DNA from 2 places in the Lactobacillus porci genome. Region 2 is predicted to be linked to the other one. Evidence: predicted binding sites of a transcription regulator. Region 2 holds the regulator's gene; the other holds the start of a gene.

Region 1 (14,899 bases), on a different contig from region 2:
ACGGCCAGCATGAAGCAGGCAATCGGCACGTACAGGCCCTGGTTTCTCAAGAAGTAGTAGCCCACGATCCCCATCGTCAACAGGGAAATGCAGGATACCCCGCTAGCCAGCCCGTCCAGGCCATCAATCAGGTTGACGGCGTTGGTCAGGGCCAGAATCCAGAAAATCGTGATCGGCAGGCTTAAGTACCACGGCAGGTAGAAGCTGCGGTGGGTAAAGGGAATATTGATCACGTTCATTTGAATGCCCGCCAAATAGTAGACGATCATGGCCCCGACAAAGATTCCGACCATTTTTTGCCCCGGCTTAAGTTCTAAAATGTCATCGATCATCCCCGTCAAAATAATGACGCTTGAAGCCAGCAGCACCGAAAATAGCTCATGGGTCGGAAACTGCTCGCGCAAGAGGATGAAAGCCCCGATGTTAAAGGTAACAAAAATCCCCAAGCCGCCAATGGTGGGCATTGGCTTCTTGTTCACCCGCCGGGCATTGGGGTTGTCGACCGCCCCTAAAACGAAGGCCAGACGCCGGATAAAGGGGGTGATCGCCGCTTGGATAATGACCATCAAAAAGAGGTCAACGATAATCTTAAACATGTAACGCAACTTTCTTAATAAACTAGAAACATTATACAAGTTGTCGGCCTTTTCGCCAAATTCACAAGCAATTTTAGCGATAATTGACCTAAAAAGCCAGTCACTAAGAAAAAATAAAGGCAAAAACAAAATAAAAGAAATAATATCAGCAAAAAAGGGATCCAGTCAACTGGACCCCTTTAGTTTTATTTTGCAACGGCAACTGCCCGTTTCTCACGTATTACTGTAATCTTGATATTGCCTGGGTAATCGAGTTCCTTCTCGATCCGGTCACGAATTTCGTGGGCCAGAACGGTCGTCTGCTCATCAGAGATCTTGCCCGGCTCAACCATCACGCGGACTTCGCGTCCGGCCTGGATGGCATAAGCCTGCTTGACGCCGTCATAGCTGCCAGCAATGTCTTCCAGTTCAGTCAAGCGGCGGATGTAGTTCTCCAAGCTCTCGCTTCTTGCGCCTGGGCGGGCTGATGAAATCGTATCAGCCGCAACAACCAGTTCCGCGATAAATGACAGCTTTGGCACATCGCCGTGGTGAGCCGCGATCGCATTGACTACCAAGTCAGGTTCATGGTACTTGCGTGCCAGTTCAACACCAATTTCAACGTGGGAACCTTCAATATCGTGGTCAATCGCCTTGCCAATATCGTGTAATAATCCCGCGCGAACCGCTAATTTTTCATCCAAACCAAGCTCAGCGGCCATCGTGCCGGCCAGCTTGCCGACTTCGATTGAGTGGGCCAAGACGTTCTGGCCATAGGAAGTCCGGTACTTAAGGCGACCCAGGGTCTTAACCAGTTCTGGGTTCATCCGGTGGATGCCCAGTTCCATCAGGGCACTTTCACCAGCCTCGTAAATGTCGTCATTGACTTCCTTGCGGGCCTTGTCAACCATCTCTTCGATGCGGGCCGGATGGATGCGGCCATCCTTGATCAGCTTCTGCAAAGCCCGCTTGGCTACTTCCCGGCGGATAGAGTCAAAGCCGGACAGGGTGACCGTCTTTGGCGTATCGTCAATGATCAAGTCGACCCCGGTCATGGCCTCAAAGGAGCGGATGTTCCGCCCTTCGCGGCCGATAATCCGGCCCTTCATGTCATCGTTTGGCAGATCCACCACGGAAACCGTGGTTTCAGCGACCGTGTCCGCCGCGCTGCTTTGGATGGCATCGATAATGACCTGGTGGGCATAGCGATCCGCCTTGGCATCAATCTCTTCTTGATTGGCCCGGATCATGTCGACCTTTTCCTTGACCAAGTGGTCAGAAACGTTGGCCAGGACCAGCTTCTTGGCCTCATCCTCGTCCAAGCGCGCTACTTCCAGCAGCTTGGCCTGACGCTGGGCCACCAGTTCATCCGCCTCAGCCAGCTTCTGGGAGACCCGCTCCTCTTGCTGCTTGATTTGGTTCTTCTTTTGTGTGAGTTGATTTTCCCGGTCATCGAGCATGCTGCTCCGGTGATCGAGGGTATCTTCTTTCTGCTGGAGACGGTTCTCCTTGCGGGCCGCTTCATCGCGGCGGACATTGAGCTCGTCTTCAACTTTCTGCCGGTAATCCCTGATCTCTTCCTGGGCTTCCAGGATCTTGGCCTTCTTGTCAGTTTCAGCATCCCGCTTGACGGCTTCAGCTGCCTGCTTCTGGGCCAAGACCTCAGCCTTGGCGGTTTCAACTTCCGCCCTGGCGTCAGCCAAAATATGGTCGGCGTCATGCTGGGCGTTGGCCGCCTTGCTTTCCCAGAGGTGCTTGCGCACCCCGTAGCCGATCAAGAATCCCACGACAATCGAAATAAGAAAAATTACAGCGACTCCTGCGAGAATCAAAGTTGTATTCGTCATAGTTTCGTCGCCCTTATTTCTAGAATTATTCGCACATAGTTAATCATAATTTATATCTGGGGTCTAGTCAATCTACATTAACTGGCGACCGGCATCAAAAAAGGATAAGGGCCAGCCGGTTGGCTGGTCCTTATCCTTAAGATTGAGCTGCCGATGAGCTCTGGCCTTCTTATTAGCCTTGGGCCTTGTCGTCCTTAGCAACTGGCTCAGGATCCTTCTCCTGCTTGCTGTCAGCTGCCTTGGCCTTGCCGTCGGCTTCCTTTTCCCGCTTTTCCTTGATCTTCTCTGGGTTTTCGCGGTCAGCGATTGATTCAGCATCAATGCCGTAAGCCTTGCGGACTTGCCCTTGGATGTCTTCATAGATGTCTGGGTGCTCTTCCAGGTACTTCTTGGCGTTCTCCCGGCCTTGGCCGATCTTTTCGCCCTTGTAGGAGTACCATGAGCCGGCTTTGTCCACGATGTCCTGATCAGCCGCCATATCCAGCAGCTCACCGGACTGGGAGATTCCCTGCCCGTACATGATGTCGACTTCGGCCACCTTGAATGGCGGAGCGACCTTGTTCTTTACGACCTTGATCTTGACCCGGTTGCCGATCACGTTGGCCCCTTGCTTAATCTGCTCAGCCCGGCGGACTTCCAGCCGGATGGTTGAGTAGAACTTCAGGGCGCGGCCGCCTGGAGTAGTTTCCGGGTTGCCGAACATGACGCCAACCTTTTCACGGATCTGGTTGATGAAGATGGCGATGGTCTTGGTCTTGGCGATAGTCCCAGACAGCTTGCGCAGGGCCTGGCTCATCAGCCGGGCTTGCAGGCCAACGTGGGAGTCGCCCATTTCGCCTTCAATTTCCGCCCGTGGGACAAGGGCCGCAACAGAGTCAACGACCACAATGTCAATGGCCCCACTGGAAATCAGGGTGTCAGCGATCTGCAGCCCTTCTTCACCAGTGTTTGGTTGCGACAGAATCAATTGGTCGATGTCAACGCCCAAGGCTTCAGCGTAAGCTGGGTCCATGGCGTTTTCGGCATCGATATAGGCAGCCGTGCCGCCGCGCTTCTGCACTTCAGCCACGGCGTGCAGGGCAACCGTGGTCTTACCGGATGATTCCGGCCCGTAGACTTCCACGATTCTGCCCCGGGGATAGCCACCCACGCCAAGGGCCGCGTCCAGTGCCAATGAGCCTGATGGAACGGTTGAGATCTGGGTATCAACCTTTTCGCCCATCCGCATTACGGCACCCTTACCAAAGTTCTTTTCAATTTTCTTTAAAGCAGCTTCAAGAGCGGCTTGCTTTTCATCTTTAGCCAAATTGTAACCTCCTGGAGATTTTCACTAAATGTATTATACTTTGAACCCATGCGTAAATGCAAGAAAAAAGCGAACAGCAGTTCAAAATAATTTCCCTCCACCTACTATTACACGAAAACAGCCCCTTTTTACCGAAAAAACAGCGAATCTGCCAAAAAAGAGCTGCCTTGGATAAGCGGCGTTGGTTGCGGGGAACGGGGGACGCGGTTTTGCCAAAATCAAGTCCCGAAAAGTACCCTACTGTGCCCCCAAGGCTGCGTAAAGCTTTTTCAAAACCAAACAAAAAACACTCATCTAACGATGGGTGTTTTAAAGCGCTACCCGTTTAAGGGCAACTTCTAATCATAATTACATTGAGCCTTTGAAGACGCTCCATGAGCCACGGAAGTAGTCAATCCCTGAGTAGATGGTGAAGATCAGGGCAAGCCACAGCAGAACCGTCCCAATGTGGAAGATGTCGCCAAAAAGCAGGAAGATGATAGACAGCATCTGGCAAGTCGTCTTGATCTTGCCTGGCATCTTGGCCGCGATAACTTCCCCGTCGTTTTCAACGACGATCAACCGCAAGCCAGTTACGGCCAGCTCACGGCAGACGATGATAGCTACGATCCAAGCTGGAGCCAGGTTCAAGGATACCAAGAAGATGAAGGCGGTCATGGTCAGCATCTTGTCCGCCAATGGGTCGGCAAACTTCCCAAAGTTGGTAACCATGTTGCGTGAACGAGCAATGTGGCCGTCAAACCAGTCAGTTGCTGAAGCTACGGCAAAAACGATCATGGCCACTACTCTGCTCCAGTAGATGGTCGTGCCGGCAAGCGTGAATGAGCCTGCTGGCCAGCCGCAGATAATCAGCAGCATAAAGACAGGGATCAGGAAGATCCGGAAAACGGTCAGTTTGTTTGGTAAATTCATTTCTTATTAACCCTCACTAATATTGCTTGTTCTTGTTTCGATATTCAGTTTGACTTACTTGTTGCTGGAAGCAACTGAACTGGATGAGCTGACTGCTGGAGCACTGCTCTTAGCAGCGTTGACTCTTTGAGATGAGCTTGAAGTGTCCCGCTGGCTGCTGGAGCTGGACTGCTGGCTGCTTGATGATGACGCGGATGAAGCTGAGCTTGCATGGCTTTGGCTGCTTGGTGCTGAGCTAGCACGTGATGATGAGCTTGAAGCTTGTGACCTGCTTGCTGAGCTGTAGCTGCTCTGCGTGCTCGTGCTGCTTTGGTGCGTCGTTGAGCTGGACTGGCTGCTTGAGCTTTCCTTGCCCAAGTAGATCGTCAGGCGGCTAGTGCCGTTGACTGGCGTGAACGGAATCTTCTTGCCGGCAACCGTTACGCTGACGCCAGTGTCCGTGCCCAGGTAGACGATCACGATTGAGTTGTTCTTCACGCTTTCAGTGTGCTTTTCACCAGACTGCAGGGTGCCTTGGTTGGTGATCGCGTTGTTGACTGAAACGTAGTAGTAGATGCTTTGGCTGCTTGAACGGACAACCAATGGCGCTGAGCTCTTCAGGCCAGTGACGCGGTAAGCATTGCCGCCAAGCTTGGCCACTTTGACCGCGCTGGTCTTCTTCTTGCTTGATGATGAGGCTGAGCTGCTCTTCTTTGAGGACTTCTTCTTGGAAGAAATCGTCACGCTTGAGCCTGAAGCACCCTCACCGGCAGTATTTTGCCCCTTGCGGGAGTTGGCAAAAGCAATGGCGGCTACCAAGACCAGCAAAGCGATCCCGCAGCCGATAGCCAAGCGCGGCACGAGCCGGCGCCACTTGGCATTGTCGCTTCCGCGGTTTTCTGCTGGCTTTCTTGGTGCCTGCGGGGCAGCTGGACGGGCCGGTGCTTCGTATCTTGGCTCTGGCTCGGCCTTTGGCTCAGGTTCTTCCGGTTTTTCCGGCTCTGCTTCTTCCTCTTCAGCTGGCTGCTCTGCCTCAGCGTAGTCTTCGTTTGAAACTTCATTGACTGGCGCTTCAGAATACTCATTCAGCAGCTCCTTGCCGTCAAGACCAACGATCTGGGCGTACTGGCGGATGAAGGCCCGTACGTAAAAGTCGCCTGGGAGCTTGTCGAATTCATTGTTTTCGATCGCTTCCAAGTAGCGGCTTTGAATCTTGGTCGTCTTTTCGATATCTGAAATGGAAAGGCCCTTGGCCTCTCTTGCTTTGCGTAACTTCTCTCCGATGCCTGACATTGTTAACCTCTTCAAAAACTTAAAATCTGATTACCAATTATAGCACAATAACTTGATTATTCTAGCCATCCCCCGGTAACATAGATGGTTTGCCCTGTCAAGTAATCGCTTTCAGGATTCAACAGGCAGTCGACCCAGTAGGCAATTTCCTTTGGCTTGGCCAAATGGCCCGCTGGAATCTCCTCAGCCAGCTCATCCAGGGCTTCCGCGGAAAACATGGCATTCATGGCCGTATTGACGGCCCCAGGCGCGACCACGTTGACCGTGAAGCGGCTTGAGGCCACTTCCCGGGCATAAGCTTGGGCAAAGCGGGAAATCCCGCCCTTAGTGGCGCTGTAGACCGCCTCCATGGCTGACCCCTGGCCGCCATAGACCGACCCCAAGTAGACGATCCGGCTGTGATCGTGCTTGAGCAGCTGGTCTTCCAGCATCTTGGTCAGCTTGATCGGGTTTTCCAGGTTGACCTTGATGATCCGGTCAATGATTTCTGAACTCTGCCGGCCCAAAAAGTCATAGTTGGTAATCCCTTGGGCAAATACGACCGCGTTGACCGGCAGCAAGCCCTTGACAAAAGCCAGCAGCTCCTCGTCTTCAGCCAAGAAGTTCAGCTTAATTGGCAGAAAATCCTGGCTGGGATATTGGTCCATTAAACTGGTGGCCAGATTCTCCGCCTCGTTCCAGTTGGAATTGCAATGCAGATAAAGGGACCAGCCGGACTTGGCCAAGCGCTTGGCAATTGCCTGGCCGATCCCGCCGGTCGCCCCAAAGATGATCGCGCGTTTCATTGCGTTTATCAGTCCTCTTCCTCGTCGTTTTCGTCTTTTTCCTCGTCCGCGTCATCCACTTCGATCAAGGCTGAGTAAAAGCCCGCCTTGTCCAGCAGACTGGCACAGAAATTGCAGTATTCATCAAAATTCAAAGCCTGCATCTTGGCCACGTTTTCAAAAAGATCCTCATCGTCAAGGCTCTCTTCGGCCAATTCCACTGCCAAGCCCGCGATATTGTTCAGGCTGCGGACGGTCTGGGCCAGCCAGACCCGCTTTTGCAGGTTGAAGAACTCCCGCATGGCAGGCAATTTGCTGGCAGCAAACAGGGCCTTGGGGGCCAGTTCTTCTTTGATGGCGGAAATTACCTTCCGGGCATCTGGGCTCATCCCCATGATCACGGCATAGTTGCCCTGGCGGGTATAGGTGACGTTGATCTGGAGCGGCTGGTTGAGCAGCTGGCCACGGCGCATTTTAGCATACCAGGCACTGGCTGAACCCAATTTTGATTCTAACATGATTTCCAGGAGAATTTGGGCCAGGTCCTGACTGTCTAACACTTTCTTAAAGTTTTTCAAGTTGAGGCAGACGGCAAACAATGGCACGCTCCCCCCGGAAAGAACCAGGGGCTCCTTCGGCTGGCGCTTGTTCCTGACCTTTTTGCCCGCCTGCGGGCCTCTCCCTGGCTTGATGAGCGTTTCTTGCAAATGACCGACCTGGCGGAAGATGGTCTTGACCTGGTTGTCTGAGAAATCGCCGCAGGCCACGAAGGACATCCGGCCAGCCAGGTAGTTGTCATCATAGGCTTTTTGCAGCTTTTTCTTGTCGACGCTGGCTATGGACTCCTTAGTCCCGGCTACGTCAATGGCCAGGTTGCTGTCGCCATAAACGCTCCGCATCAATACATCCCCCAGGGGCCAGTCCGGCTCATCCTGGTACATGGCCAGCTCCTGCTGTATGATCGGAATTTCCTTCTTAACGTTTTCATCGGTAAAGTAGGGCTTGCCGACCAAATCAAACAGCAGGTCGATCGTCGGCGCCACGTTCTTTACCCCGCTGGCGTAATACATGGTCTCGTTGAAAGAGGTAAAGGCATTGACATCGCTGCCCAGCTTCTCAAATTCCAGGGACAGGTCGCCTGACTCCTGCGCGAACAGCTTATGCTCCAAAAAGTGGGCCAAGCCGGGCACGGGCTGGTCGTCGCTTGAGCCAAAGTCGACGATGATCCCCATGAAGCGGCGGTTGAAGCCGGGGCGGAGGATGATCTCAGCCTTGAAGCCGGACGGGTAGTTTTTCTTAATAATCGTCGGTTTTATCATCTTAATACATAGCTTTCATTCAAAATCAGCTTTTGGGCAAACTCGCGCAGCTTGTTGACCGTCACGGCCTTGGCTGCCTTGATCTGGTCAAAATCCGCGTACTCTGGCTTCAGCTCCCCGCGCAGCTGCTTGGAGAGCAGCCAGCTTTCCTGGTCCTGGCCTAACAGGGTCTGGTTGACCAGCGCCTGCTTGCTTTGCTTGAGCAGGCCAGGATCGATCCGGCCGGCGGCAACCTTCTTCATTTCCTCAACAATGATCTGCTTGGCCCGGTCCACTTTTTCCGGATCCAAACCCGCGTTGATCAAAAAGAGGGAATTATCGACAAACCAGCTGGACTCAACCGCGTAAGCCGCCCCATTCTCCTCGCGGACCTTGGTAAACAGGCGGGAAGACTGCTCGCCGGTTAAATAGTGGCGCAGGACCAGGCCAGTGATCTGGTCTGGCAAATTGCCCGCCCCGCTATAGGCATAGCCCAAAAAGAGCTGGGCCTGCTGGTTGCCCTGAACTTCTGCTTTTTCAAGGTCAAGCTTTGGCGCCTTGATTTTTAAGGCATTATCCGCGAATTCGCGGGTCAGCCCCTTGTAGTTGAAGTACTTTTTGGCCAGACGCTCGACTTGTCCCTTGTCATAGGCATTGCCCAAAAAGACGACCGGCATGGCCGGCAGGCTGGCCACGAAACGGTTCATCTCTTGCACCGTCGCGTCTTCAATCAGGTCAATCGGCCCCATGAAGGAGCTGGCATAGTCGGGCTGGCTGGCGTACCAGTTGTCAAAGAAGGCCGCCAGGGCATAGTTGCTTGGCTCAGCCATCAGGGTCTGGTAGTCATCGGCCAGCTGTCTTTGGGCCAATTCCAGGACTTCCTTGCTGAGCAGCGGCCCCGTGACCAGCTGGGCAAAAGTCTCCATGACGGTCTCATAGGTGTAGTCAGGGTCCAGGATCTGCTGGGGTTCGACAAAATCGGCCAAGTAGGACAGGATCAGGTCCTTCCCATACAGCTGGACCGTAGCCTCAAAGCGCATGGAATACAGTTCTTCCAGGCGCAGGAGCTGCTGGCCCACTGACGGGTAGGCGTTTGAGGCGTCCATCTGCATCCGGCACAGCAAGGAGGCAAAGGCCATGTTGTGGCGGGTCAGCGGTAAGCGCAAAAAACAGCCAAGATTGGCTGTCGTGAATTTTTCGTTTTTTTCAATTGCAATATTCAAGGCATTGTTCATTATTCATCTTGTCCTTCAGCTGGCAGGAGGACCTTGCGCGGCTTAGACCCTTCTGAAGGTCCGACCACGCCATGGTCTTCCATTTCATCAATGAGCCGGGCGGCTCGGTTGTAGCCAATTCTAAAGCGGCGCTGGAGCATGGAGACGGAAGCCTGGCGCTGGCGGCGGACCAGGTCGACGGCCTGCTGGTAGTACTCATCGTCTGGCTCCTCGCTCTTGCTGTCTTCCTCCTCGTCTCCGGCCTGCGGAATCATCTCTTCATCGTAGTCCGCTTCCTTTTGCTTCTTGACCCAGTCAACCACGTTCTCGACCTCGTCGACCGTGATGTAGGCCCCTTGGATTCTTTCCGGCTTGGAAGCCCCAATCGGCATGTAGAGCATGTCCCCGCGGCCCAGCAACTTTTCGGCACCGACTTGGTCCAAAATGGTCCGGGAGTCGACCCCGCTGGAAACGGCAAAAGAAATTCTGGATGGCACGTTGGCCTTGATCAGGCCAGTAATGACGTCAACGCTGGGTCTTTGGGTCGCCAGGATCATGTGAATGCCGGCTGCCCGGGCCATCTGCCCCAAGCGGACGATTGAGCCTTCGACTTCGTGGCCCCCGACCATCATCAAGTCGCTCAATTCGTCGACCACGACCAGGATGTATGGCATCACCGGCATGACTGGCTTGGACTTGTCCGCGTTGTTGGCTTCGGCTTTGGCATTGTACTCGTCCATGTTGCGGACGCTGCCCGCGGCAAAAATCTTGTAGCGCCGCTCCATCTCGTCAACGACCTTCTTCAAGGCCTTGGCGGCTAATCTGGAATCGGTCACGACGGGAATCAGCAAGTGGGGAATGCCAGCGTAGACTGACAGTTCGACCATCTTGGGGTCGATCAGAACCAGCTTGACCTTTTCAGGCCGCGCCTTCATCAAGATGCTGGTCAAAATGGTGTTGATGGCCACGGACTTGCCGGAGCCGGTTGACCCGGCCACCAGCAGGTGGGGCATCTTGGCCAGGTTGGCGCTGATGATCTGGCCGGTAACGTCCTTGCCCAAAGGCACGCACATGGGGTCTTCGCGGGACTTGGAATCCTGGTGCTCCATGACCTCTTTAAAGGCCACGACCGTGCTCTTCTGGTTGGGCACTTCAATCCCAATGTACGGCTTGCCTGGGATCGGAGCTTCAATCCGGATGTCTTTGGCAGCCAGGGCCAAGGCCAGGTCATCGGCTAGGTTGACGATCTTGGATACCTTGACCCCAACGGCCGGCTGCACCTCATAACGGGTGATCGTCGGCCCCAGAATCGCCTTTTTGACATTGACCTTGACGCCGAAGCTGTTGAAGGTCTTTTCCAAAATCGCCGTGTTTCTGGCAATCAGGTCCTTGTCCTGGCTTTGATCGCTCGCCTTGACCGGGTTGAGCAGCGAGATCGGCGGCAATTCATAATGGTCGCTCCCAACTGGCTCCACTTCTTGGTCCAGGCCGTGGTCAACCTGGCTGTCGGCCAAGATCATCTTCTGATCTTCTTCAGCACGTGAGCGCGGCTTTGGCAAATCGTCAGCCTCAAGGGAATGGTTGACCTGCAGGTCATCGGGATCAGCGTGCTGCTCGGCCACTTGAATCGTCGGCAGCGATGGCGCTTCTTCAGGAACCGGCTGCTTGGCCTTGACCTGGTCCTTGATCTTGTCTTTGACCGGCCCAAGGCCAGCCAATGGGTCGCGCAGCTTGGCCCGGTTTGGCGACTCTGCTTCAGGAGCGGCTTTAGCCGCCTGCAAGCGGGCCTCCTGGCGCTTTTCCCGAGCCTGGTCATAGCGGCTCTTCATCTGCCCGGCCCCATCCCGGGTCTGGGCAATAAAGGTCCGGCTGATTTTTTGAAAAAGGCCCAGGATGGTCCGGAACTTGACGTCAAAGAACATCAAGATTCCGCTGACCAAGGCCAAGACGGCCAGGCAGCTGCTGCCGGCCTCGCCCAAAAGCGGGTAAAGCCAGGAGAACAGGAGGCTGCCCAGCCAGCCGCCGCCGACTTTGACCGTCACGTTGGCGCGGGCAAATTCCTCACCCATGATCGTCTTAAAGGCCAGCATGAAGTCACTGTGGACGTCCCTGGCCAAAAAGAAGCGGCTGCTGAAGAGCACGAGCAGGGCCAGATAGGCCATGACCAAGCCGCTGCTGCGCTTGAAGCCAAAGCGGGGCGGCTTGCTGTAGACCAGCATGACCAAGCCAAACATCGCCATGAGCCCCGCCAAGAGCAGGTAGCTGTCGCCGACCAGCAGGCGCAGGAGGTTGGCCGTCTGATTGCCCAGCCAGCCAAAGCGCAAAAACGCCAAAATGGCTACCAAGATCAGTAAAATCCCGGTAACCACCCAGTTCAATGATTCTGTTTTTTTAGTTGATGCTTTCTTTTTTCTTGCCTGCCTTTTTCTTTTAGGCATGTACTCACCTGCTTAGCGCTTAAAAATTAGGTTGGAAGTCCAGGTTGATTGGTTCTTCCAAAGCAACTTGCGTTACTTCGTAAGTCAAGGTTTCAATGTACTCAACCAATGGCCGGCTGAGCAGGCGGTAGGTTTCCTGGTCCAGGTCCTGGCCGTCGCCATGGTAGCCCAGCAATTGGACTACTTGGGTGTTCACGCCGGAGATTTCAATGGAGTTTTCTTCATCTGGAGTCACGTCGTAAACAACGGCAACTTCGTAGTAGCCGCCCGCTTCACCCGCGTCTTCAGTGCCGTCGTCAGCAGTTGCGACCACTTGGCGGATGGCTACGTTGACTTCGTTCTTTTCTTCTGGCTCGTCCAGCAGGTCATAGTGAAAGGCGCGGACAATGATTGGGGTTTGCTTGTTAAAATCCATTTTGTTACCTCATGTATTTCTTTAATTTTCTTTCTGAAGCCGGCCTAATGCCCCAGGCTGCGCTGGTAGCGGCCAGGCCGGTTATAGTCGTCCTTCAGCTTGTCGTTGGCGTAGTGGTGGGATTTTTCCATATTTGGAAAGCCTTGCTGGCGCAGGGCTTCAAAAATCACGATCGCCGCGGAGTTGGACAGGTTGAAGGCCCGGATCTTGTCGGACATAGGGATGCGCAGGTTGCGTTCCTCATATTGTCGCATAAAGGTCTCAGGTAGGCCAGTCGTTTCCCGTCCGAAGACGAAGAAGTAGTCCTTGCTCTCGTCAGTGTAGTCCACGTCCGTATAGGACTTGCTGGAGAACTTGGAGATCAGGTACATCTCCGCGTTTTCCGGCAGGCTGGCCAGGAAAGCGCGCAAGTCGTCGTGGCGGTGAAGCTCGACCTCGCCGCCGTAGTCCAGGACGGCCCGCTTGAGGTGCTTGTCATCCAACTGGAAGCCCAGAGGCTCAATCAAGTCCAGGACGGTATTGGTCCCCGCGCAGGTCCGGGCAATGTTGCCCGTATTATCCGGAATTTCCGGTTCAAACAAAACAATATGATTGGTCATTATTTTCCTTTCTGCTCTTCGCCTAAGTCAGCCTTGGCCTCCGTTTCCGCCGCTTCCCCGTCATCGTTGTACAAGTGTGAAACCTTGCGGTAGTAGTTGTAGAAGCGACTGACAAAAATCTTCAAAACGGCATACAGGGGAATTCCGGCAACCACGCCCCACAGGCCCCAGACGGATCCTGCCCCCAGCATGACGATGATGGTCGTCACTGGGTGCATCTTCATCCGGTTGCCCACGATCATCGGGCTGATCACCCGGGTTTCGATCACCTGTTCAATGGCAAAGACGAGCAAAACCTTCAAGACCATTGACCAGGAGGTTACGGCCGCGACGATCAAAGACGGGATCAAGCCGATCGTGGTCCCAAAATAAGGGATCAGGTTCATGCATCCCGCGAAGATCGCCAAAGCCGCACCATAGGACTGGCCGATAATGGAATAGCCGATGAAGAACATGATGCCAACGCAGAAGGCCACGCTCATCTGCCCTCTGACATAAGAGGACAAAGCCGCGTTGACCTCATGCAGCAGCTCACTGGTTGCCTTTTCCCAGCGCTCAGGCGCGAACTTGACCAGGTAAGGCCGCAATTCGTGCCCGTCCTTGAGCATGAAGAACAGGATAAAGGGAGCCGTGAACAGGGTCATGAAGACCGTTGCCGCGACGTTGACGGCGCTGGTCAGGCTGCTCAGGGCATTGCCGATCGCTTTGTCGCCAATTTGGCTCATGTTCTTCTGGAGGCTGGCCAGCTGCTTGTCGATGGAAGCACGCACCGTCCCCATTCTGGGGTCCTTGAGGACTCCTTGCACGGCTTCAGAGGCATTCTTCCAAATTGAAGGCCAGTTGTCGATCAATGACTGAATCTGGTGCTGGAGCAAAGGAATCAGGGTATTGATCATCCAAACCAGGAAGCAGATGACGAGGGCGAAAATCAGTAGAATCGTCACCGTCCGCGGCACCTTGAACTTCTTTTCAAGCCAGTCCACCACCGGGTTCATCAAGTAGTACTGCAGCAAGGCTAAAATCACTGGCGGCAGGATGGCCCACATGAAGGTCTTGACTGGGTTCAGGACAAAGGAAACCTTGTTGAAGATCAGGACGATGACCAGACACAGAAAAATATTGATCAGGCCTACGCTGAAGCGGTTGTCAAGCACCCACTGCGTGAAGATGTTGTCCTTCTTCTTCTTCATCTTGCCACTCTTCTAAAGGTGTTCGTAAACGATTTCGTCATCCACTCTGAAGACTGGCATTTCCTGGTCGGCTGGGCAGTCGACGTAGATAGCGTTGGACATTGGCTTCTTTGGCACTTCAGTCGTGAAGAAGAGGCTTGCGTGCTGCAGCTTCTTCAGGTTGCTGTTGACCAGGGAGCCAGTGTATTCGATATCGTAGGTAATGCCGTCAATCGTGATGGTATCGCCCTTCTTCAATACGATGCTGGCAGCTGGGGTATCCGCGTCAAATTCTTGAATGACGGAAACGTCAGCTAACTCTTCATTGGCGCTTTCGCCAAACAAAATAACAACTCGGTCTTCTGGGCTGATTGCTTTTGGCCCAATTTTTTTAATAGTAGAAATCCATTTCATTTTTATCACCTGATTAAATTCTAACATACTAGCCAGCACAACTTAAGAAGCATGGCCAAGAAAAAAGCTTAATAATTCTTAACGCGTCTTAAGGAACTGTCGACAATTGCATCTTATCATATTAATATGTAAGTTGAACTTTTGTGTATTGATTAAGGAGGTTAACATGCATATTTTAATTGGTGGATACACCAAGCACGAATCTGAAGGCATCTATCAGTTTGACTTCATCGGCGCTGGCAATGAAGCCCACCTTGAACAAGGCCGGAACGTAGTTAAAGTTGGCGGCCCAACCTACTTCCAAAAGGCCGGCGACTTGATCTTCACCATCAAGAACGAAAACGGCCAAGGCGGCATCGCCGCCTACCGCCGCGGCAAGCTGGTCAGCCAGCTGATCCACGACGGGTCATCCCCGGCCTACGTCGGCATCAACCAGGACAAGCGGCTGCTCTACACGGCCAACTACCACACTGGCATGCTGTCCGTGATCAGCTATGACGAACAAGGCCAGCTGACCCTGCTGGACCAGGTCAAGCACGAAGACCGGGCCCTGGGGCCAAAGCCTGAGCAGGATACCGCCCACCCTCACTACTTCGATGAGACGCCAGGCGGTCACCTGGTCTCCTGCGACCTGGGCCAAGACAGAGTCGACTTCTACGCCTTTAAGGACGGCAAG
Region 2 (14,899 bases):
GAAGACCCTGACCTGCCATTTATCCGTAAGGCGGAAAAGAAGATCAGCAAGGAAGACATCGAATTCGTTCTGGGCTCGCACTACCAAGATACGGTTTATGACCCATTTGGCACCCGGGGAACTGAAGAAGAGCACCACCGCTACCGGCCAATTGGCCTGAACCGGACCCAAAATGCCCACATTTTGGAAGTCAGAAGCGACGTGCCGAGCGACCTGGCCGGAATCATGTGGCTTTGCATCGGCGGGCCGACCTTTACCCCATTCGTGCCGTTCTTTACCAATATGAGCGACACTGACCCGTCATATAACGACACCAGCATGGATTACAACCTGAAAGATGCCTGGTGGTTCTACAAGTCCTTCGCTGCCTTGGTTGAGAGTCATTACTCCCACTTCGTCCAAGAAGACGCGGTCTACCTGCAGGAGCTGAACCGCTATTACCGCGGCCGGGTGGAAGAAGTCATTGACCAGGCTAAGGGCAAGAGCGGGGAGGAATTGACCGCCTTCTTGACCAAGGCCAACCAGGAGACCGTGGCCCATACCAGACAGGAAACTGAAAAGCTGTGGGGCCAGCTCTTCTCAGAAGCCATGCGGATGTCTAAGCTGACTTTCAACATGGACAAGAATCTCTAGGCTAGATAAGCAAACGAGTCTGAAAAAACTCTAACGAATAAAAAAGGCTTCTAGAAGTTAAAAAAAACTTCTGGAAGCCTTTTTATGTACCCAAACTCGTTTTGTCGGGGGGCTTGAATCTTGCTCGTCTTTCTTTATGCTTTGAGCAGAGTTTGCTATACTTAAAAAAGGTGAAAAATTATGGATGAACTGAACAAAACTGAAGCCTTGGGTGATTTGTACGCGATGTATGGCTCACTGCTCACGCAAGGACAACAAGATTATTTCGAAGACTACTATTATGACGACTTGTCTTTGGGTGAGATCGCGGACAACCACCGGGTTTCAAGACAGGCTGTCTATGACAACCTGAAGCGGTCATCCAAGGCGCTGCAGAAGTACGAGGACAAGCTCGGCCTTCTGGCCACTTTCAATGAGCTTGAAGGGGGCCTGGTCATGGCCCGGGCTGACCTGAAGGCAGGCAAGCAGGAGCAGGCCCTTGAAGAGCTCGCCCGCCTGCTGCAATTGATTAGAGGAGAATAAGGACAAGAAAATATGGCTTTTGAAAATTTGAGTGAACGCCTGCAGAAGGCGCTGCGCAATTTAACGGGCAAGGGGAAGATTTCTGAAGAAGACATCAATGCCGCTTCCCGGGAAATCCGGCTGGCCCTTTTGGAAGCGGACGTCAACTTTAAGGTCGTCAAGGACTTCATCAAGACGATCAAGAAGCGCGCCCTGGGGGCAGAAGTCCAGGAATCTTTGACTCCTGGCCAGCAAGTCATCAAGATCGTTGACGAAGAGCTGACCAAGATGATGGGGGAGACCGCGGTTCCTTTAAACAAGGCCCCGCACGTGCCAACCATCATCATGATGGTCGGCTTGCAAGGTACCGGTAAGACCACCACGGTCGGCAAGCTGGCCAACCGCTTGATGAAGACGGAGAATGCCCGTCCCTTCCTGATCGCGGGCGACGTCTACCGGCCAGCGGCCATCGATCAGCTGAAGCAGATCGGCGACCAGCTGAAGGTGCCAGTCTACACGGAGCCGGGCGAAAAGAACGTGCCAAAAATCGTTGAAGACGGGCTGGCTGAAGCCAAGAAGCACCACAATGACTACGTCATCATCGACACGGCCGGGCGGCTGGAAATCGATGAACCATTAATGAAGGAACTGGAAGAAGTCAAGGCCGTGGCCCACCCAGACAACATTCTCCTGGTAGTCGACGCCATGACTGGCCAGGCAGCGACTGGCGTGGCCAAGGGCTTTGACGACCGCCTGGACGTGACCGGCGTGATCTTGACCAAGCTGGACGGCGATACTCGCGGCGGGGCAGCCCTGTCCATCAGAGCCGTGACTGGCAAGCCGATCCTTTTTACCGGTCAAGGGGAAAAGCTGACCGACCTGGACGTCTTCCACCCAGACCGGATGGCGTCAAGAATCCTGGGCATGGGGGACATGCTGAGCTTGATTGAAAAGGCCCAGCAGGACTACGATGCCAAGGAGGCCGAAAAGGTTGCCGAAAAGATGCGGGCCAACACCTTCGACTTCAATGACTTTATCGACCAATTGGAGCAGGTGCAGAAGATGGGACCGCTGGATGAGATCATGAAGATGATCCCAGGCTTTGCCAACAATCCGCAGCTGAAGAACTTCTCAATTGACGAAAAGCAGATTGCCCACACCAAGGCCATCGTCTACTCAATGACCCCTGAAGAGCGGGAAAACGAAAATCTGCTCAATCCGAGCCGCCGGCGCAGAATCGCTGCCGGGTCCGGGGTGCCGATCGTTGAAGTCAACCGGATGATCAAGGAATTCAAGACCGCCAAGGAAATGATGTCCAAGGTCACTAAGGGCAACTTCAAGGACCTGCAGAATCTGCCGGGGATGAACACGCCAATGGCCAAGATGGCCATGCGGAGAATGGGCAAGAACTTCAAGAAGAACAAGGCCAAGCGCATGAAGAAGATCAAGCGCTTCCACTCATAAAAAGGACTTTTTTCGCGAAAAAATGAGTCTGTTAAGTAAAAATACTTTACAGACTCATTTTCAGGTGCTATAGTTAAACTATTGAAATTTAGGAGGACAATTTAATGTCAGTTAAGATTCGTATGCGCCGCATGGGTGCCAAGAGAAAGCCATTTTACCGTATCGTTGTAGCAGATTCACGTGCACCACGTGACGGCCGCTTTATTGAAGAAGTTGGCTACTACAACCCAGTTTCACAACCAAAGGAATTGAAGCTTGATGAAGACAAGATCTTCGAATGGCTGAAGAAGGGTGCACAACCTTCAGACACTGTTCGTTCACTTCTTTCAGGCGCAGGCCTGATGGCTAAGTTGCACGACGAAAAGTACAACAAGTAATTGTAAAAAAGTTTGGGGCGCTGGCTTCAAGCTTTTTTTGTTAGGGAGAATTCAATGAACTACTACAACGTTGGCAAAATTGTTGGCACCCATGGCCTGAAGGGCGAGGTCAAGGTCGTGGCCGTTACCGACTTCCCGGAAGACCGCTTCCGTCCAGGGTCCCGCCTGTATGTCGGATCTGAACGCCGCGAGGTGACGGTCCAAAGCGGGCGGCCCTTCAAGCAGTTCTGGCTGGTCGTTTTTGATCAGGTGAGCGACATTGACCAGGCAGAGCAGCTGAAAGGCCAGGAAATCGTGATCGCGGAAGCAGACCAAGGGGAATTGCCGGACGGGGTCTACTACTACAAGGACCTGCTGGGCCTGGAAGTCGTTGACGATGAGACCGGGGAGAAGATCGGCAAGCTGACCGACATCCAAGCCCCAGGCGCCAACGATATCTGGGAAGTTACCGACCTTGAAGGCAAAAGCTTCTGGATTCCCTACATCGATGACGTCGTCAAGCAGGTCGACTTGGCCAGCGGCCAGGTCAGAGTCGTATTGATGGAGGGATTGCGCTGATGCTGAACGTTAATGTGCTGACTTTGTTCCCAGACATGTTCACCCCCTTGCAGGTTTCGCTTTTGGGCCGGGGGCAGGAAGACGGCAAGTGGAAGCTGAATCTGGTCAACTTCCGCGACTTCTCAGAGCGGCCGCACAAGTCCGTTGACGACACCCCATATGGCGGCGGGGCCGGGATGGTCCTGCAGATCATGCCGATCAAGGCAGCTCTGGAATCGCTGGAAAACAAGGGCAAGGTGATCATCACTGCTCCGCAAGGGCGGACCTTCAATGAGCAGATGGCCCAGGATTGGTCAAAAGAAGAGAACCTGACTTTTATCTGCGGGCACTTTGAGGGCTTTGACCACCGGATCTACGGTCTGGCTGACGAGATCGTCTCAATTGGCGACTACGTCCTGACGGGCGGGGAATTGCCAACCATGAGCATGATTGACGCCACGGTCCGCCTGCTGCCAGGCATCCTGGGCAATGCCATGTCGCCGGTGGAAGAGTCCTTTTCCGACGGGCTCTTGGAATATCCGCAGTACACCCGCCCCGCTGACTTTGAAGGGCAAAAGGTGCCAGACATCCTTTTGTCCGGCAACCATGGCAAGATTGACGAATGGCGCCACTACCAGGCCTTAAAGACGACCTTCCTCAAGCGCCCGGACCTGTTGAAAGGCCGGGAGCTGACCAAAGAAGAGCAGCAGATGCTGCTTGACATTAAGGCTGAAAGCGAGCAAGAACAATAGAAAAGGTGATTTGATGACTTTTCCTTGGATACGGTTGAAGAGGCCATTTTGAAGCTGGCCCAAGGCATCTTGTTCGCTGAACCCGTTTCTAGCAGCAGCCTGAGAAAGGAAGATTTGCTGCAGATTTTGGACTGAAGAAGCTTGCTTTGCCAGGACAAAGATGGTAAGCTAATAAGCGTGGCATTTTGCCAATCATCAAGATTAGGGGTGTTCCGCTGGCCACGAGGTGGCGAATGAATGCCGTAGAAGGAGAAACAATAATGGATCCATTAATTAAAGAATTGACTGCAGAACAAATTCGTGACGACATGCCTGAATTCCGCGCCGGTGACACGGTTCGCGTTCACGTCCGCGTTGTTGAAGGTACTCACGAACGTATTCAGATCTTCGAAGGCGTCGTAATCAAGAAGAAGGGCACTGGCATCGGTGCTACCTACACTGTTCGTAAGATCGCTTCCGGCGTTGGCGTTGAACGGACCTTCCCAGTTAACACTCCACGTGTTGCCAAGGTTGAAGTTACCCGTCACGGCCGCGTACGTCGTGCAAAGCTGTACTACCTGCGCGCTCGTTCAGGCAAGGCTGCTCGTATCGCAGAACGTCGTCGTTAATTCTAAGATTGACGCTAAAAAGTCATCCCATTGGGATGGCTTTTTATTTTTGCCCTTGATCGCCAAGGCAACTGTCTGGCGGTTTGGTCTATAATTAACAAAAACGAATTAGATGAGGTCAAGATGGATACTAGCAAACTGAAAGCCTTTGCCGTATTGGCATCCACCTGGAAAAACTGCTCAAGCTGGCAGGCCGGCTATAAAATCAGGGCCCTGGCGATCTTGGCCAACAAGGACCTGCTGACCCAGCTTTTTGCCTTGAATGGACAAGTTCGCTAAAATAGCAGAAAAAAGTGGATATCATTTGTGCTTAGAACATTCGTTCTATATAATATGTAACAGACAGAAAGATGGAGGTGAAAGCATGCGCTTGTCAGAACTAGCCAAATACGTCCAGAAGAAGTATGGCTTGGGGGTCGATTTTATCACCAGCGGCGAGGTCAGCATGGCGGCTTTGATCGTTCCAGGAGCTGAGACTGCTTTCGCCCTCTTGATCAAGCAGGGGGAGAAAGAAGGCCTTGACCTGCACTGCGGTTCGATCGCGGCTTTTTTGGCCAAGCAGCCTGGCTTTGGAGCGCCGATCTGCATCAAGGATCGGGGGTGGCTGGGAGTTGACCTGACCGCGCCCGAGCTGAATGACCGCTTCCTGCTCAAGACCCTGGACACGGCCTATCAAGCTGGCCGGCCAGCGGTCAAGCGGCGTGAGCACATGTTTTACGTGGCCGACCGCAACGATGAGTCGCCATATGAGGACGCAGCGATCCCTGAGCGGGGCAGCTTCGTCAAGCGGTCGGACCATCGCCGAGTCAGTCATCATGGCTCAGACGTCATTTTCAGTTCCAAATCTCCGGTCCGCGGGCGAGACGACACCCCGCCCGCTATCAGCCGGATGCTGGAGTCATATGACTACCAGCTGCCAGTGGCGACCCGGCGGGAAGCCAACTTTTACTATCAAGGGATGATGATGGCCGACTATGAGGACAATTTTTCCTATTCCGGCCAGATTCGCTTTCGCCGGCCGGTCTACCATGACTTGTCAGTTAAGGAGCTGCGGGACTACTTCTCTTGGCGCTCGCGGGTCAGACAGGGGGATTTTGCCCCAGCCAAGTCGGGCTTTTTGTACCTGCTAACCAGTGAAATCGTCTGCCAGATCGGGATAAAAGACCCGCTTGCCGGGCTCAGGCAGCTGCAGCTTTTGCAAGAGCATTATCAAGGACAGGACCAGCTGACGATCTGGGATTTGAAGCATCTGATCCAGGGCTACCTGGTCTATTACGGGATAAAGCTCAGTCCAGAGGAAGAAGAGCAGGAATTTGCCGAAGAAATCAAGCGGGCTGAGCCGTATGAAACCTTGCTGGCGGACGCTGAAGGGGACAGCAGGGTCTACCAGGCTCTGTTGACCTTGGCCAAGAGCAAGCCGGGAGCCAATCCCTTGCTGAAGGAAGACCCTGAAAAGTATGCCAGCCTGGTGGCTGACGTCTGGAAAGAGATCAAGTCTTCACCTAAGCAGCTGGCCCAGCAGCTGGTCGGCGAGAAGTCGGTCTTTCCCATGCACCTGTTCGCGGATGCCGCCTTCTACAGCCCCCATCCAATTGAGGCGGCCACTTACCAGGTTGGGCAGGCCGTGACCTACCGCTGCAAAGACGGCAAGTGGACCAGCGAGGTCTACTGGCCAGCCGTCCGCCAGCACAAGCTGCTGCCAGACCTGCTGCACGAGATTGACCGCCGCAGCCGCCTGGCGCTTGGACGCGGGCGCAAGATGAAAGAGCGTCCCCTGCCTGCTGCCCTGCAAGAGGCCATCGAAGCCGGGATCAAGACCTACCTGCGTGAAGAAGCCGAGCGCGAAAAGCCGAAGATTCACCTGAACCTGGCCAGTCTGGCCAAGATCAGGGGCGACGCGGCTGAAACGCGGGAGAGCCTGCTGACTGAAGAAGAACGGCAGCTGGAAGCCCAAGAGGCTGAAGCAGAGCAAGAAGCCGCAGCCAGCCAGCAAGCAGCCCCCAGCCAAGAATGCAAGGAATCTTTTGGTCAGTTTGACTTGACGCCAGAAGAAGGCTATGTGCTCCAGCAGCTGATGGCCGGCAAGAGCGTGAGCGGCTACGTCAAGCAGCACCACCTGCTCACCGAGGTCCTGGCGGACAGCATCAACGAGAAGCTTTTTGACGAGATTGGCGACTCCGTCATCGAAATTGCCGGCACTGAGCCGGAACTGGTTGAAGACTACCGGGATGACTTGTCAGATTTATTTGGAAGCGAGGAATAAATTTTGGAAAAGAAAAAACGAGTTCCCAAGCGAATCGCGCAAACGGTCTTGAATTCCCTGAAGGGCGGGGTCGTGCCCCGCATTGGCCTGCCTTACGTCACCGTCGGCCGCAAGGCGGAAATTGCTGCCCTGCTGCACGACGTTGAGGTGGTGCAGGAAGGCGGGGCATCTTTCCGCTTTATTGAGGGCCGCTATGGGTCAGGGAAGAGCTTTTTGCTTCAGACCATCCGCAACTACGTAATGGACCGGAACTTTGTCGTCGTTGACGCCGACCTGTCGCCGGAACGGCGCCTGCAAGGAAGCAAGGGACAGGGCTTGGCGACCTACCGGGAACTGATCCAGAACCTGGCCACCAAGACCCGGCCAGAAGGCGGAGCCTTGAACCTGGTCTTGGACCGCTGGATCAACAACTTGCAGACCAGCGTGGCCCAGGAAAGCGGGCTGGATTTTGCCAGCCCGGCCTTTAAGGAGGCCGTGGACCAGAAGATTTTTGCCGTGATTTCCAGCCTTAGCGAGCTGGTGCACGGCTTTGACTTCGCCAAGCTCCTGCAGATGTACTACGATGCCTACGTTGACGGGGATGAAGCCACCAAGGGCAAGGTAATCAAGTGGTTCAGGGGAGAGTACAAGCTGAAGACCGATGCCCGGAAGGAATTGGGCGTCAACATCATCATTTCAGATGACGACTGGTATGAATACCTCAAGCTCTTTGCCAGCTTCTTCAGACAGGCCGGCTACAGCGGCATGTTCATCATGATCGATGAGCTGGTCAACCTCTACAAGATCCCCAACGCCATCAGCCGCCAGTACAACTATGAAAAGCTGCTGGCCATGTACAATGATGCCATGCAAGGCAAGGCCAAGCATTTGGGCATCATCATGTGCGGAACGCCCCAGGCGATTGAAGACCGGCGCCGGGGCGTCTACTCATATGAGGCCCTGCGCTCGCGTCTGGCTGAAGGCAAGTTTGCCAAGGCTGGCGCTCGGGACATGTATGCCCCGGTGATCAAGCTTGATCCGCTGACCCCCGAAGAGATGCTGGTCTTGACCGAGAAACTGGCGGCCATGCATGCTGGTCTGTACGGCTATGAGCAGACCATTACGGAAGCGGATCTGGAGGCCTTTATCAAGACGGAGTTTGCCCGGATTGGGTCCGACACCAATATTACCCCGCGGGAGGTCATCCGCGACTTTATCGAGCTGCTCGACATCGTTTGGCAGAACCCCGGCACTTCCGTCAAGGAACTCCTGGAGAGCGATGATTTTGCCTATGCCAAGTCTGACGCCGTTTCAGACGACAAGACGGATGAATATGCGGAATTTACGATTTAAGGGATAAATCATGTTTGATGCATTCGGGCATTATGCCCCCTTTATCCAAGACTATATTTATGAGCATGGCTGGCAGAAATTGCGGGCCATCCAGCTGGCAGGCGCCGATGTGATCTTCAACACCGACAACAACCTGCTATTGTCAGCAGCCACTGCCTCAGGGAAGACAGAGGCTGCTTTTTTCCCGATTCTGACGGAATTGGCTCAGGATCCGCCTGACTCAGTGGGCTGCTTGTACATCGCCCCCTTAAAGGCACTGATCAACGACCAGTACCTGCGCCTCAGCGACCTGTGCGCTGGCGGGGACATTCCGGTTTGGCGCTACCACGGCGACGTGTCCCAGAGTCAAAAGCGCAAGCTCTTCAAGCACCCGTCCGGAGTCTTGCAGATTACGCCGGAATCGCTGGAGTCATTAATGATCAACAAGCACGCGGATATTCCCCGTTTGTTTGGCGACTTGCGCTACATCGTGATCGATGAGCTGCACTCCTTTTTGCGCAGCGACCGGGGCGGGCAGACCTTCTGCCTGATTGAGCGCCTGGGTCGCTTAGCCGCTTGCGATCCCCGGCGGGTAGGCTTGTCAGCGACGATTGGGGATCCAAGAGCGGCCGGCAGGTTCCTGGCTGCTGGCTCAAGGCGCAAGACCTCGATTCCCAAGATTAAAGACGACCACCAGGTCTGGCGCTTGTCAATGGAGCATTTTTACAAGACCGATCCCCAGGCTGGGGCCGGAAGCGCGGCGGGGCAGCCGCCTTTGGCCAAGGCCAGCGACCAGGCACCGGAAATGGCCGATCCCAGCATGGCCTATATCTTTGACCATACCCGGGGGAAGAAGTGCCTGGTCTTTACCAACAGCCGGGAGGAATGCGAGGCCGTCTGCCAGGTGCTGCGCCAGTACTGCGAGGCCAAGCATGAGCCGGACCGCTTCATGATCCACCATGGCAATCTGTCAGCTGCCTTTCGCCAGAGCGCGGAAGAAGCAATGAAGGACGACAATGTCAAATTGACCACCTGCGCGACGGCGACTTTGGAACTGGGCATTGACATCGGCCAGCTGGAGCGGGCCTTTCAAATTGACGCTCCCTTTACGGTTTCAGGCTTTTTGCAGAGGATGGGGCGGACCGGCCGGCGGGGCAACCCGCCGGAAATGTGGTTCGTCATGCGCGAAGATCACCCGGAAAGCCGGGCCATGCTGCCGGTCTTGTTCCCATGGCCCTTATTGCAGGGGATTGCCCTGGTCCAGCTGTATCTTGAAGAACGCTGGGTGGAGCCGCCGCGGGAAAACCGCCTGCCATACAGCCTTTTGTACCACCAGACCATGAGCACCTTGGCGTCGATGGGAGAGATGACGCCAGCAGAACTGGCTTCCCGGGTCCTGTCTTTGTCATATTTTCACCGGGTCTCCCAAGCTGACTACAAAGTGCTCCTGCGCCATTTGCTCAAGACCGACCAGATCCAGTGGACCGAAAACAAGGGCTTGATCGTGGGCCTGAGCGGGGAGCGGGTGACCAACAATTTCAAGTTCTACGCCGTTTTCCAGGAAAATGAAGAATACAGCGTCCACTCAGCTTCAGAAGAGCTGGGCACGATCGTCAAGCCGCCCCCAATTGGCGACAAGGTGGCCATCGCGGGCCACGTGTGGGTGGTTGAAGAAATCGACCGCCAGCGCCACCAGGTCTACGTCCACCGGGTCAAGGGGCGGATCCCCGCTTACTTTGGCGACGTGCCAGGGGACATTCATCCCCGCATATTGGAGCGGATGCGGCAGATTTTGTCAGAAGACCGCAACTACCCATATTTGATGGCCAATGCCGTAGCCCGCTTGAACGAGACGCGGTCGATGGCTAGCATGGCGGGGATGCCGGCCAAGCAGCTGGTCAACCTGGGCGGCAAAACCTGGTGCCTGTTTCCTTGGACCGGGACGTATGCCTTCCTGGCCCTGGAACGGCTCTTGAAATTAAAGTGCGCCAAGCGCCTGGGCTTGAAGAACTTCGATTCCGTGCGTCCCTACTACATGCAGTTTTCGATGGACGTCAGCCCCGAGGACTTCTTCGCGATCGTCAAAGAAGAGGCCAGCAAGGACTTTGACCCGCTGGATTTAGTCTACCCCAAGGAAGTGCCGGTCTTTGACAAATATGATGAATACCTGCCGGATGAGCTGGTCCGGAAGGAGTTTGCCGAAAGCGTCCTGGATCTGGCGGAAATGCGCCGCTGCGTGGAAAAAATGCGGTAGAATAAAGTTATGAAAAGCACGAATTAGCTGAGCAGAAGGAAAAAGAGAAATGCAGAGCTTGATTATTTGTTTCGTGAAGAAAGGACAAAGATGTCTGTTACCCAGTGTCCCATAAACAGTTTTGACGAATTGGCCCAGCAGGCCGGAAAAAGCGACGAGCTGCACTTTACCTTGGGCGGAGATCCCTGGCTGCTGGTGGATGACGAGGATCCTGACTCTGACGCCACCAAGACCTTGATCAACTGCAATGACCCGGCGGTCACCGCTTCATTTGCGACCATTGAGGATTTTTTGACTTGCAAGATCAACGGCCGGACTTTGAAAGAACAATGGAGCGAGCTGACGGACGTCAGCTGCTGGTACATCAGGTTTGACAGTCTGGAGGAGTTCGTCCAGACCATCAAGGACGGCTGCGAGATTCAGTTCAGCCTGGATGGCCGTCAGTATTTGCTGGCAGAGAACAGCGACCAGCAGAGCTACCGGCAGCTGACCTATACCAATTATTCCAAGCAGGCTGACCCAGCTTTCATTGCCAAGTTCCGCAGCCTCGATGAGCTGCTGGCATATAAGATCGGAGGCCAACCGCTTTCAAAGCTGTGGACGCGGATGAGAAACGTCGATTACGGCTAAAGCCGAATGTTCGAAATTAACTTTTTAAAGGAAAAAATCATTCAAGTAAGGGCTTTGATTGCCAAGATTGATAATATTGGCAAATTCACCGGGACAAAAACTTTATTTTTTAAGAAAAAATACCAATTTTTATAAATAAAAGGAACTTTCCTCACAATCGGGTATAATATGACTTAGATTTTGAAATGAAGGAAAGATGAAAATCATGAAAAAGCTGCCCAGCCACCTAAAGAAAATTGTTCGTGTTCTCTTGCTTTTGTCCCTGGTCTGCTCCTTGACCGGCTTGACCTCGGCTTGCTCCAAGAAAGCGGAGACCACTTATGAAAGAGCCAAGCGGACCAACCGGATCGTTTGGGGCGTGCGTCCTGACACCCGCCTGTTTGGTTTGACCAATGTGAAGACCGGGAAGATCGAGGGCTTTGAAATCGACCTGGCCAAGGCCCTGACCAAGCAGATCCTTGGATCAAAGGGGAAAGCAGTCTTCCGCCCGATTACGGAAAAGACCCGGATCACGCTGCTGCACAACGGCTCCTTGGACGCGGTTATCTCAACGATGACTATTACCAAGGAAAGAATGAAGGTCATTGACTTCTCTGACGTCTACTTTGACGCGTCAGAATCAATGATCGTCAAAAAGACCGGCAAGATCAGAAATATCGCTGACTTGAACCATAAAGGAGTGGTCGTCATTGCCATCAAGGGGACCGACGTTTCCAATCAGGTGGCCAAGCTGGCCCCTAAGGCCAAAGTCAAGCAGTTCGATGACTATGGCTCAGCCTTTAACGCTTTAAAGGCTGGCCAAGGTGACGCGATGATCGATGACAACGGCATTTTGGCCGGGCTGATTGCCGATGACGACAAGTTTACCCTGACCGGGGATGCCTTGGCCCAAGAACCATACGGGATCGGGGTAGAGAAGGGCCAGGACCAGATGCGCCAGGCCATCAACAAGGCCTTGAAGACCGTACGCCAGGACGGGACTTACGACCGTCTGGTCAGAAAATGGTTTGGCAGGGTTTCCGGCTTCAATGTCAAGCAGGCTGAGTCAACCAAGGTCAAGATCCAGTAAATTGTCAAAAAAGCAGGCAAAAAGGCAAGCTCCATTTGGAACTTGCCTTTTAATTTGCTGCTTAATATTTGGCGACTAGTTGATGTCATTGCGGTAGAGGCCAACGACCTTGCCCAGGATCTGGACTTGATCCAGGATGATGGGAGCCATCGCGTCGTTTTCCGGCTGCAGGCGGAAGTGCCCGTCTTCCTTATAAAAGCGCTTGACCGTGGCTTCATCGTCATCGGTCATGGCCACTACGATCTCGCCGTTGCTGGCATTGGTCTGCTTGCGGACGATCACGTAGTCCCCGTTCAAGATGCCAGCGTTGATCATGGAAGTCCCGTGGACCTTCAGCATGAAGAGCTCGTCGGCCTCGTTCTTGAGGTCTGGCGGGGTCGGGAAGTAGTCTTCAATCGTTTCAACGGCCAGAATTGGCTGACCGGCGGTTACCACCCCGACGACAGGAATGTCTTTCGGCTTGATGCCCAGGACCTTGAGCCCTTCCGGGGTAATTTCCATGGCCCGCGGCTTGGTCGCGTCCTTCTGCAGGAGTCCCTTGCGCTCAAGGCGCACTAAGTGGCCATGGACCGTTGAAGTGGAAGAAAGTCCAACCGCGGCACAGATTTCGCGAACCGTTGGCGGGAATCCGCGACTTTCAACCGTATCATAGATGTACTGCAAAATTTCTAATTGTTTGTTTTCGTGGTTCATAGTCTTAATCCCGTAAAATCCTTATTTACTGTTCTATATTGATTTTAGCAGACATGACCGGAATTTACAAACAAACGTTCTAAGCGTTAAACTTTTTTTATGATCTTAAAAAGAGTAGACTATTACTCGAAATCAAGAATGGAAAGGCGGCAGTTTGATGACCCCAAAGGAAGAAGAAAAGCTTAGAAAGAGAATCAACCACTTGTACCACAAGAAGCAGGCTGAAGGCCTGAGTAAGGAAGAAGAGCAGGAAAGAAAAGAGCTGCACCAGAAGTTCATCGCCAACTTCAGAGCAGGCTTTCGCCAGCAGCTGGACAACCTGGTCGTGGTTGACAAGGAAGGCAATGACATTACTCCAGACAAGGCCAAGCAGATCCAGAAGGAAAAGGGCATTCGCTAAAGAGCTTTCAATTTATTCTTTAAAAATTGCCGGAAGTTTTGTAAGATAATATTTGTATTATCTACAAGCGGCTGGGCCGGAACGCTTTTCCGGCGGCAAGCTGAATTAAGGCCAATGGAGGTTAATCAGTTATGAATTTAGGTTTGGCGATCTTTTTAATTATCTTGGCAGCTCTGCTGGGTGCTGTGGCTGGTTTCTACGGCGCGCGGGCTTACATGAAGAATTACTTTAAAAAGAATCCCCCAATTACCCGCGAAATGGTTGAAGCAATGATGTCACAAATGGGGCAAAAGCCTTCTGCCAAGAAGGTCAACCAAGTGATGAACATGATCAAGCATCAATCAGCAAAGAACTAGGCAGAAGCGTTTTTGCCGGACTGGGGCAGCAGGGATTTTCTCCTGCTGCCTTTTTATATGTCAATTTATTTTGGAGTGTTTGAATATTTGGAGGTGAAAGATGGATACTTTTGCTAAGCTGGGCTGGTTCTTCAAGGCCCACAAGAAGCGCTACCTGCTGGGGATTACGGCCTTAATCCTGACCTCAGCGGCCAACCTGGTTCCACCCAGAATCCTGGGGATGATGGCTGACCAGCTGGATCAGGGCAAGATCAGCTGGGGGCAGTTTGCCTGCTATATCGGGGCCATTTTGGTCGCGGCCCTGGCCTTGTATTTGTTCCGCTTCTACTGGCGCAAGGAAATCTATGGCGGAGCGGCAGAACTGGAGAAAGAAATGCGGGGGCGGCTCTTCTGGCACTTCCTGCAGATGGACCGGACTTTCTTTCAGCGCTACCGGACCGGGGACTTGATGGCCAGAGCCACCAATGACGTGCAGGCGGTCCAGTTCGTGGCCGGCGACGGGGTCTTGACCCTGGTCGACGCCATCTTTACTGGCGGGGCAACTTTGATTGCCATGATGTGCTTCGTTGACTGGCGCTTGACGCTGGTTGCCATGATTCCTTTGCCATTTTTGGCCGTCTTGGCCAGATACTTGGGAACGCGCCTGCACGATGCCTACCTGGACTCGCAGGCTGCTTTTTCCCGTCTGAATAACAAGACCCAAGAGTCCTTGTCCGGGATCAAGGTTTTGAAGACTTTTGGCCAAAGCCAGCAGGACGCGGCGGCCTTCAACAAGATGACCTATGAGACGGTTGACGTCAACCGCAAGGTCTTCCGGATCGACTCTTTGTATGACCCCTTGATTACGATAATCATCGGGATCACCTACATGATTACGATCGTCTATGGCGGGACCATGGTCACCAACAAGACGATTTCGCTGGGCCAGCTGATTTCTTTCGTGGCCTATATTGGGACCATGGTCTGGCCAATGTTCGCGATCGGCTACTTGTTCAACATTTTGGAGCGCGGGAGCGCTTCTTATGACCGGATCATGGGTCTGCTTCATGAA

What was found. The regulator LexA, encoded in region 2, represses DNA repair genes until DNA is damaged. The targets are predictions, from matches to a motif close to CNAACANNTGTTNG.
Region 1: recA (recombinase RecA) is a predicted target of LexA. The motif match lies at 3,799-3,812, and genes of this name have one in related genera.

What each region holds. Positions count from the first base shown of each region.
Region 1 is NZ_VUMX01000005.1:83,633-98,531, forward strand. It holds gene FYJ62_RS03000 (MraY family glycosyltransferase) at 1-596, opposite strand, end outside; gene rny (ribonuclease Y) at 782-2,422, opposite strand; gene recA (recombinase RecA) at 2,595-3,728, opposite strand; gene pgsA (CDP-diacylglycerol--glycerol-3-phosphate 3-phosphatidyltransferase) at 4,077-4,640, opposite strand; gene FYJ62_RS03020 (helix-turn-helix domain-containing protein) at 4,695-5,912, opposite strand; gene ymfI (elongation factor P 5-aminopentanone reductase) at 5,969-6,697, opposite strand; gene FYJ62_RS03030 (M16 family metallopeptidase) at 6,706-7,995, opposite strand; gene FYJ62_RS03035 (M16 family metallopeptidase) at 7,992-9,209, opposite strand; gene FYJ62_RS03040 (FtsK/SpoIIIE family DNA translocase) at 9,209-11,626, opposite strand; gene FYJ62_RS03045 (DUF1149 family protein) at 11,646-12,041, opposite strand; gene FYJ62_RS03050 (tRNA (cytidine(34)-2'-O)-methyltransferase) at 12,086-12,640, opposite strand; gene FYJ62_RS03055 (AI-2E family transporter) at 12,640-13,830, opposite strand; gene FYJ62_RS03060 (PTS glucitol/sorbitol transporter subunit IIA) at 13,843-14,223, opposite strand; gene FYJ62_RS03065 (lactonase family protein) at 14,390-14,899, shown strand, end outside.
Region 2 is NZ_VUMX01000003.1:56,113-71,011, reverse strand. It holds gene FYJ62_RS01940 (C69 family dipeptidase) at 1-633, shown strand, start outside; gene ylxM (YlxM family DNA-binding protein) at 814-1,155, shown strand; gene ffh (signal recognition particle protein) at 1,168-2,598, shown strand; gene rpsP (30S ribosomal protein S16) at 2,703-2,975, shown strand; gene rimM (ribosome maturation factor RimM) at 3,030-3,533, shown strand; gene trmD (tRNA (guanosine(37)-N1)-methyltransferase TrmD) at 3,536-4,264, shown strand; gene rplS (50S ribosomal protein L19) at 4,525-4,872, shown strand; gene FYJ62_RS01905 (hypothetical protein) at 4,996-5,151, shown strand; gene FYJ62_RS01900 (TerB N-terminal domain-containing protein) at 5,237-7,135, shown strand; gene FYJ62_RS01895 (ATP-binding protein) at 7,139-8,467, shown strand; gene FYJ62_RS01890 (DEAD/DEAH box helicase) at 8,478-10,700, shown strand; gene FYJ62_RS01885 (hypothetical protein) at 10,791-11,330, shown strand; gene FYJ62_RS01880 (transporter substrate-binding domain-containing protein) at 11,527-12,399, shown strand; gene lexA (transcriptional repressor LexA) at 12,475-13,092, opposite strand; gene FYJ62_RS01870 (DUF896 domain-containing protein) at 13,250-13,492, shown strand; gene FYJ62_RS01865 (YneF family protein) at 13,624-13,848, shown strand; gene FYJ62_RS01860 (ABC transporter ATP-binding protein) at 13,949-14,899, shown strand, end outside.